2 regions of the Roseibium sp. AS2 genome follow, and region 2 is predicted to be linked to the other one. Evidence: riboswitches for the same ligand, from Rfam matches in the RefSeq annotation. Region 2 holds a riboswitch; the other holds the start of a gene.
The links. A riboswitch is a leader RNA that binds a small molecule or an ion and turns the genes downstream of it on or off. The one in region 2 is predicted to bind FMN.
Positions count from the first base shown of each region.

Region 1 (3,400 bases), on a different contig from region 2:
CGCTGACGTTGTTGTTGACTGTGTAGTTCTTGTGGTGGTCCGATTTCATCGAATAGGGAGCTGCGCGCTGTTCCGCAAAATGGATGATCGCGTCCGGCCGGGTTTCTCCCAGCCACGCCTTGAAGACCTCGTAGTCCCTGGCGATGTCAATCAGCTGGAAACGAATCGTGTTGCCGGTTTCCTGTTTCCAGATGCGGGTGCGTTCCTGGATGGAGTCCATGGGCGTAAGAGACTGCACGCCGAGTTCGGCGTCGATCCACCGCCGGCTCAGATTGTCGACGATATGGACTTCATGTCCCTGATCGGACAGGTGCAAGGATGTGGGCCAGCCGACAAAACCGTCACCGCCAAGTATCGCAATCTTCACAGAAAATCTCCCTGGGTTATTCCGGCGGAGCGAGCGGACCGCTCCGATTGCTCCATTTGAGAGATCAGATCATTGCGATATTTCCGTGACAACTCAACATCGAACTTCGAAATTGATACAGGAAGAGGCGAATGGTCACGGGCATTTCGGCAGGTTGGTCAGACTGTTGCGCAAATCTCGAAGCCGCTGTCGACGGGATCGACCGGCTCCAGATCCCTGACAAGGCTTACGCGGGCCAGGGACGGTCCCTGCCAGAGCACATCCAGCATGTCCACCACCGTGTCCGACGGCCCCGAAAAGACGGCTTCGACGGCGCCGGACGCATGGTTCCGGACCCAGCCGGAAAGCGCGCGCGCCACCGCCTGGTCCGCGCACCAGGCCCTGTAGCCGACACCCTGCACCCGGCCCTCTATCAGTACGTGAACGGTCAATGTGTCCGCCGTCATGAAGCACTCCTGTCAGCCGCTGCGGCAAAGATTAGTGCGCTTCGGACCGGGTGGCTAGGGCGTTTGCCCGCGCCATGCGCTTCTGTTCGTCCAGCATCACCAGCAGCGACGCGCCGACGATCACCAGCGCGCCCGGCCAGAAGGCGCCGGCCGGGGCGAATCCGAAGACGAAGAACCCGACGGCGATGTTGAGCGGCAGCTTCAGATGGTCGAAGGGCTGCACGAAGGTGGCATCCGCCTTCTGGTAGGCGAGCGTCAACAGGTAGTTGGCAAGCACCGTCAGGACGCCGGCGCCGACCAGGAGCCAGAGAGCCGCGCCGGAGGGCACGATGCCGCCCTCGCCCAGCGCCAGCAGAGCGTTGACCGGTGTCAGCAGAAGCAGCAGGTAGACCGTGATGGTATCGGCATGCTCGGTCCGGGTGAGCTTCTTGGTGACCAGCGAGGTCCCCGCCCAGAACGCCGCCGCTCCGACGGGCAGAAGGGCCGCCAGGCTGAAACTGTCCGTCCAGGGTTCCAGAATGATCATTCCGCCCGAAAAGCCGGCAAGCGTCGCCAGCCAGCGGACCACGCCGACCCGCTCGCCGAAAAACAGCTTGGCGCCGAGGATGACGAAGAACGGCGACGTCATCACCAATGCGATCGCCTGCCAGATCTCGACTTGGGCCAGACCCGCGACCCAGAGCTGGATGCCGATCACGGCGAAACCGGCGCGCAGGAGATGCCATCCGGGTTGCCGCGTCTTCAACGCTCCCGGCCCGCGCCGCAGGACGAAGGGCAAGGCCACCAGCAGGCCCAGCGCATATTGCCAGAAGGCGGCCGATGTCGACGGGACGCCAAGTTGCATTGTCGCGCCCTGGAGGGCGCCGTTGACCAGTGCGAAACAGGCCCCCGCCCCGACCATGGCCAGCGCGGCAAGAAGTGATTTCCGGGAACTGTCCGGCATGGCATGCCCTTCTGTGTGATCCGTTCCATAGTCCATCAGAACAGTCTCAACAGACACGCGCCCGCACCGCCCCGGCTGGGGCTTGCGGCCAAGTTCTCTCTCATCCGGACTTTCAGGTGGATCCCGAGTGTCGAAATCACACCAACCGTCGGCTCCGGCCTCTCACCGGATCTGCTGACCCTGACAGCGCATAGATAGGTGCTGCCGCCAGGCGCTCGCGGGCTCCAGGTCTCCCTGATACCGCCGGTGGGGAGTTTCACCCCGCCCCGAGAACTGTTCCCTCAGCGCTGTTTACGCGTTGGCCGGCGCCTTTGCAACGCTGACAGGCCTAAATTTTCAGTATCGCTGAAATCTGCTCGGGCCTTTCAGCGATCAATATCGGTCTTTCCGCCTCCAGTTCCTCCCGGCTGCCATAACCCCAAAGGACCCCGACTCCGGCGACGTCATTGGCATTGGCGCCGATGAGATCATGCTTGCGATCGCCGATCATGACCGATTCCGACGGCCTGATTCCCTCCTGCCGCAGGATATGGCCGATCAGCTCCGCCTTCGCCGACCGTGTACCGTCCAGCTCGGAGCCGTAGACCTTGCCGAAATACGGCGACAGACCGAAATGCGCCACGATCTTGCCGGCGTAGACATGCGGTTTGGACGTACACACATGAAGCGTCGCGCCTGCATCGCGCAGCGCTGCGAGACAGTCCACGATACCGTCGATCAGCGCATTCTCGAAAAGGCCCGTCACCGTGTACCGCTCACGGTAGAAGGCAACCGCCCGGTCGAGCTCGGTCCGCTCGTCCGTTCCAAGGAGAACCTCGAAGCTGTCCCACAGGGGCGGTCCGATGCACCAGCGCAGATCTTCCGCGGCCGGCACCAGGCTTCCCATCTTCTCCAGAGCATACTGGATGGAGCGGACGATCCCCTCGAACGGATCGGTCAACGTCCCGTCGAGATCAAAGAGCAGTGTTGGGCTGGTCAAAATTCACCTTTCGAAACAACATCTTTCTACGAGCCTATCCGGCATGGTCCTTGTGGAGATAGATCACCAGGTCACCAAGCTGCCGGTAGACGGAGTAGTTCTCTTCAATCCAGCTTCCGACACGCGCGCCAGTCGTTTCCGAAAAATACCAGGGCGGCATGTCTTTTGCGACAATGAACGCCGGCTTCAGGTCCATCAGCCTGCCGACTTCGTCACCGGACACATAGCCCGCATCGGCCAGGGGCCTGTAGACCGAACTGTCCGGGTTGATATTCGCCGGATGGGTGAGCGCCCGCGAAAGCGGAACGGAATTCAGATACATGTGCACGATTTGATAGTTCATCGCCCAGACCCGCTTGTCGGCGATGTCCGAGGCAAGAATGACCCGCGCAGCTTTCTGGACAAAATGGGCGTCCTGCAATCTGCCACGATTCTCGAACACGCCGATTGCCGATGGCAGCGTGATCGCCAGTGCCCCCGCGACCATGACAAGAACGCCCGCAACACCCGCTCCGTGCACAATACGGGATCCCGTTGCCCGCGAGATCCCGCAGGCAACGAGGACAGCCAGCAGCGGAAAGACCTGGTTCCAGTAGTGGGAATAGGCGGCGCCTCCCAAAATGATGGACAGCAAGACCGCGATCAGGACGAAACCCGTTGCCAAC
Region 1 is NZ_JBBMQN010000002.1:740,084-743,483, reverse strand. It holds gene WNZ15_RS08540 (NAD-dependent epimerase/dehydratase family protein) at 1-367, opposite strand, end outside; gene WNZ15_RS08535 (acylphosphatase) at 526-813, opposite strand; gene WNZ15_RS08530 (DMT family transporter) at 845-1,756, opposite strand; FMN riboswitch at 1,845-2,034, opposite strand; gene WNZ15_RS08525 (HAD family hydrolase) at 2,085-2,735, opposite strand; gene WNZ15_RS08520 (glycosyltransferase family 39 protein) at 2,770-3,400, opposite strand, start outside.
Region 1: linked by a shared signal. The riboswitch ahead of WNZ15_RS08530 (DMT family transporter) and the one ahead of WNZ15_RS18870 (6,7-dimethyl-8-ribityllumazine synthase) in region 2 are both predicted to bind FMN.

Region 2 (3,400 bases):
GAAAGGCAGGCCCATGACCGGCACAATCCTCATCACCGGAACCACATCGGGTTTCGGCCAGGCAACGGCCCGTCTGTTTGCCAAAAACGGCTGGAAGGTCGTGGGCACCGGCCGGCGGGCAGACCGGCTGGAAAAGCTGGGGGAAGAGCTTGGCGGCGCCTTTTGCCCGGTGGTCTTCGACATCATGGACGAGGCGGCAACCAGAAACGCTCTTGCCGGCCTGCCGGAAGCGTTTCAGGACATCGACGTTCTGGTGAACAATGCCGGACTTGCCCTAGGCACCGCGTCGGCTCCGGACACGAAGCTGTCCGACTGGAAGACCATGATCGATACCAATATCACCGGTCTGGTCACGATCACCGATCTGCTGCTTCCAAAACTCATCGAGCGCAAGGGCATGATCGTCAACATTTCCTCCATCGCCGCCAACTGGCCCTATCCGGGCGGCAATGTCTATGCCGGCACCAAGGCCTTTCTGCGCCAGTTTTCACTCGGATTGCGCTCGGACCTTCATGGCAAGGGCGTCCGGGTGACCTCGATCGAACCGGGCTTGTGCGAAAGCGAATTCACGCTGGTGCGCACCGGCGGCAACAAGGAAAGCTATGACGCGCTCTACGGCGGCGCCAACGCGATCCAGCCAGAAGACATTGCAAACACCGTGCACTGGATCGCCACCCAGCCAGCACATCTCAACATCAACTCCCTGGAAATCATGCCGGTCAGCCAGTCCTGGGCCGGCTGGCAAATCGCCCGCGAGCGCTGATCCGCCATTGCGGCACGGGGATGCAAATGGTGGAGTGGCAGGGAACCATGACAAGGCCCGACACATGACCCGCCCTCCCGATCTGCAATCGTTTCTGGACGCTGCCGTTGGCGTGCTCGGCGGGGCCTTGAGCGATCCTGCCCAGATGTCCGCCTTCGGGCTGATACACAAGGCCCTGGAGTTGCCGGGGCAGTTTCCGGACCCCGCCGGCAGCCGCTTGCCGGTTTGTGAGCATCTTGCCCGCGCAGCCGATCCCGGTCGGCAGGACGCGCCGGCTCTGCAGCATCTGCTGGCACGGTTTCAGGCAATCGAGCCGCTGCTCACCTGGACACGCCGGGCCGGCGGCCTGACAAACGCCAGCGCCAGTTTTCCGGACGGCCATGCCAATGCGATCATCGTCGGTCCAAACGGTCTTGAGCAGCGCACGGATGTCTGGCTGGGCGTGTCGCTGATGGCGCCCGATGTCCGCTATCCGGACCACAGCCATCCGCCGGAGGAAATCTACCTCGCGCTGTCGGACGGTGCGTTCCGTCACGGCGAGGACGACTGGGTGGAACCGGGCGCCGGTGGGACGTTTCACAATCCGCCGCGGATCCGGCACACCATGCGATCACGTGCGGACCCGCTGCTGGCCTTGTGGTTTCTGCTCGACCGCAATGTGAGCGCCGGCTGAACGCAGCCGGTCAGGCGACGGCGCGCGTGGGCATCCGCGGCAAGGCCGCATGGACGCCGGCCACCTGAACAGCCGCCTCCGCCGCCTCGCGGCCCTTCTTCAGAAAATGCGCATGATAGAATTCCTGATGGTCCACCGACGGCTGGAAGTGATGCGGGGTCAGGGACACCGACAGGATCGGCACGCCGGTTTTCAAGCCGGCGTTCATCAGCCCCTCGACCACCGCCTGGGCCACGAAATCGTGCCGGTAGATGCCGCCGTCGACCACGAGAGCACACGCCGCGATCGCGTCATATGTTCCGGTCTCGGCAAGTTTCTGCGCGAGCAACGGCATTTCGAAGGCACCGGGCACATCGAACACGGCCACATCGGCGTCGGCGCCGAGTTCCGCGAGACGTTCCTTGAAACCGGCAAGGGCCTGATCGACGATATCCGCATGCCAACCGGCCTTGATAAATGCAAATCTGGGGGATTTTGTCACAGTTCCGGATCCTTTTTACCTGACAAGATCCCAGAGCAGAACAATCCTCGGCCGAAACCGAGCTGTCCAATTCTCTTCCATCCGGACTATGACCGTCGGCCCCGGAATTTCACCGGATCTGCTGACCCATCCAAAAGCCGGATCTTCCGATCCATTTTAAGGAATGGCGCTCGCGGGCTATCACCGCCGGTGGGGACTTTCACCCCGCCCTGAGAACACATTGCAGCTAGTCGCATGGTCCCGAAATGTCAACGGCGGCGTCACCCGAACGCAGTGGCCGGCTGGTCATCGGACGTTCCCGAATCACACGCCCCCTCGGCGGCCGCCATGGACCGTTCCGCCAACACCTCCCCAACGGCGATGAGAACGGGGCCCGCCGTTCGCAGTCCGTCCACGCCCTCGCCCAGACCCGCCAGGGGCCCGGCCCAGGACGCCGCATCGGATCGCGATATGTTGGTCATGACACGCACGGGAGTGTCCGGATGGCGGCCTTCCCGGATCAGCCGCTCACTGATGCGCGCGGCCATGCGGCCGGCCATGTAGAAGACGGTTGTCGTCGCCGGGTCCGTCAGGCCCTTCCAGTCGACCGTGTCCGGCAGATCTCCGTTTCTGGAGTGGCCCGTGACAAACCGCACGCTCTGGGCGTGATCCCGGTGGGTGAGCGAAATGCCGAGCGCGGCCGCCATGGCCGAGGCTGCGGTGATGCCGGGGACGACCGAGGCCGGGATGCCTTCCTGGCGAAGCCTTTCCAGCTCCTCGCCCGCGCGGCCGAAGATCATCGGATCGCCGGACTTGAGCCTGACAACATTCTTGCCCCGGCGCGCAAGCGAAACCATCAGGTCGTTGATGTCTTCCTGCCGGCAGCTTTCCCGGCCGCCACGCTTGCCAACGAGCATGCGTTTGGCCTCCCTGCGGGCCAGTTCCAGGACCGCGTCGTCGACAAGATCGTCGAACAGGATCACATCGGCGCCCTGCAAGGCCCTGACGGCCTTCAATGTCAGGTATTCCGCATCCCCGGGGCCGGCGCCGACAAGCGTCACCCGTCCTCCCGCCGAGCCGGAACCGGCTTCGATCCGCGGCAGCAGGTCCCTGGCCCGGTCTTCCTCTGGCGCCGCCTGGCCGGAAAAGGCCAGGTCGGTGAAGCTTTCCCAGAACCTGCGCCGCTCAAGACCTGCGGAAAGGCTGGTCATGACCCGTTGACGGACCCTGCCCGCGAGCTTCGCCCAGTCCTGCAGGCTCGCCGGCAGAAGCGTTTCGATGCGGCGGCGGATGGCCTGCCCGAGAATCGGCGCGACACCGCTTGTCGAAATGCCGATCACCACGGGCGACCGGTTGACGATGGAGCCGAACTGAAACTGGCAATAGGGCGGATTGTCGATGACGTTGACGGGAACGCCGGCCGCCCCGGCCGCGCAGTGAAACGCCCTCGCCTCGCCGTCGCTTGCCGCGTCCGCCACCGCCAGGGCCGCTCCCTGAAGACAGT
Region 2 is NZ_JBBMQN010000006.1:216,162-219,561, reverse strand. It holds gene WNZ15_RS18880 (SDR family NAD(P)-dependent oxidoreductase) at 14-763, shown strand; gene WNZ15_RS18875 (dimethylsulfonioproprionate lyase family protein) at 828-1,436, shown strand; gene WNZ15_RS18870 (6,7-dimethyl-8-ribityllumazine synthase) at 1,447-1,917, opposite strand; FMN riboswitch at 1,983-2,138, opposite strand; gene cysG (siroheme synthase CysG) at 2,178-3,400, opposite strand, start outside.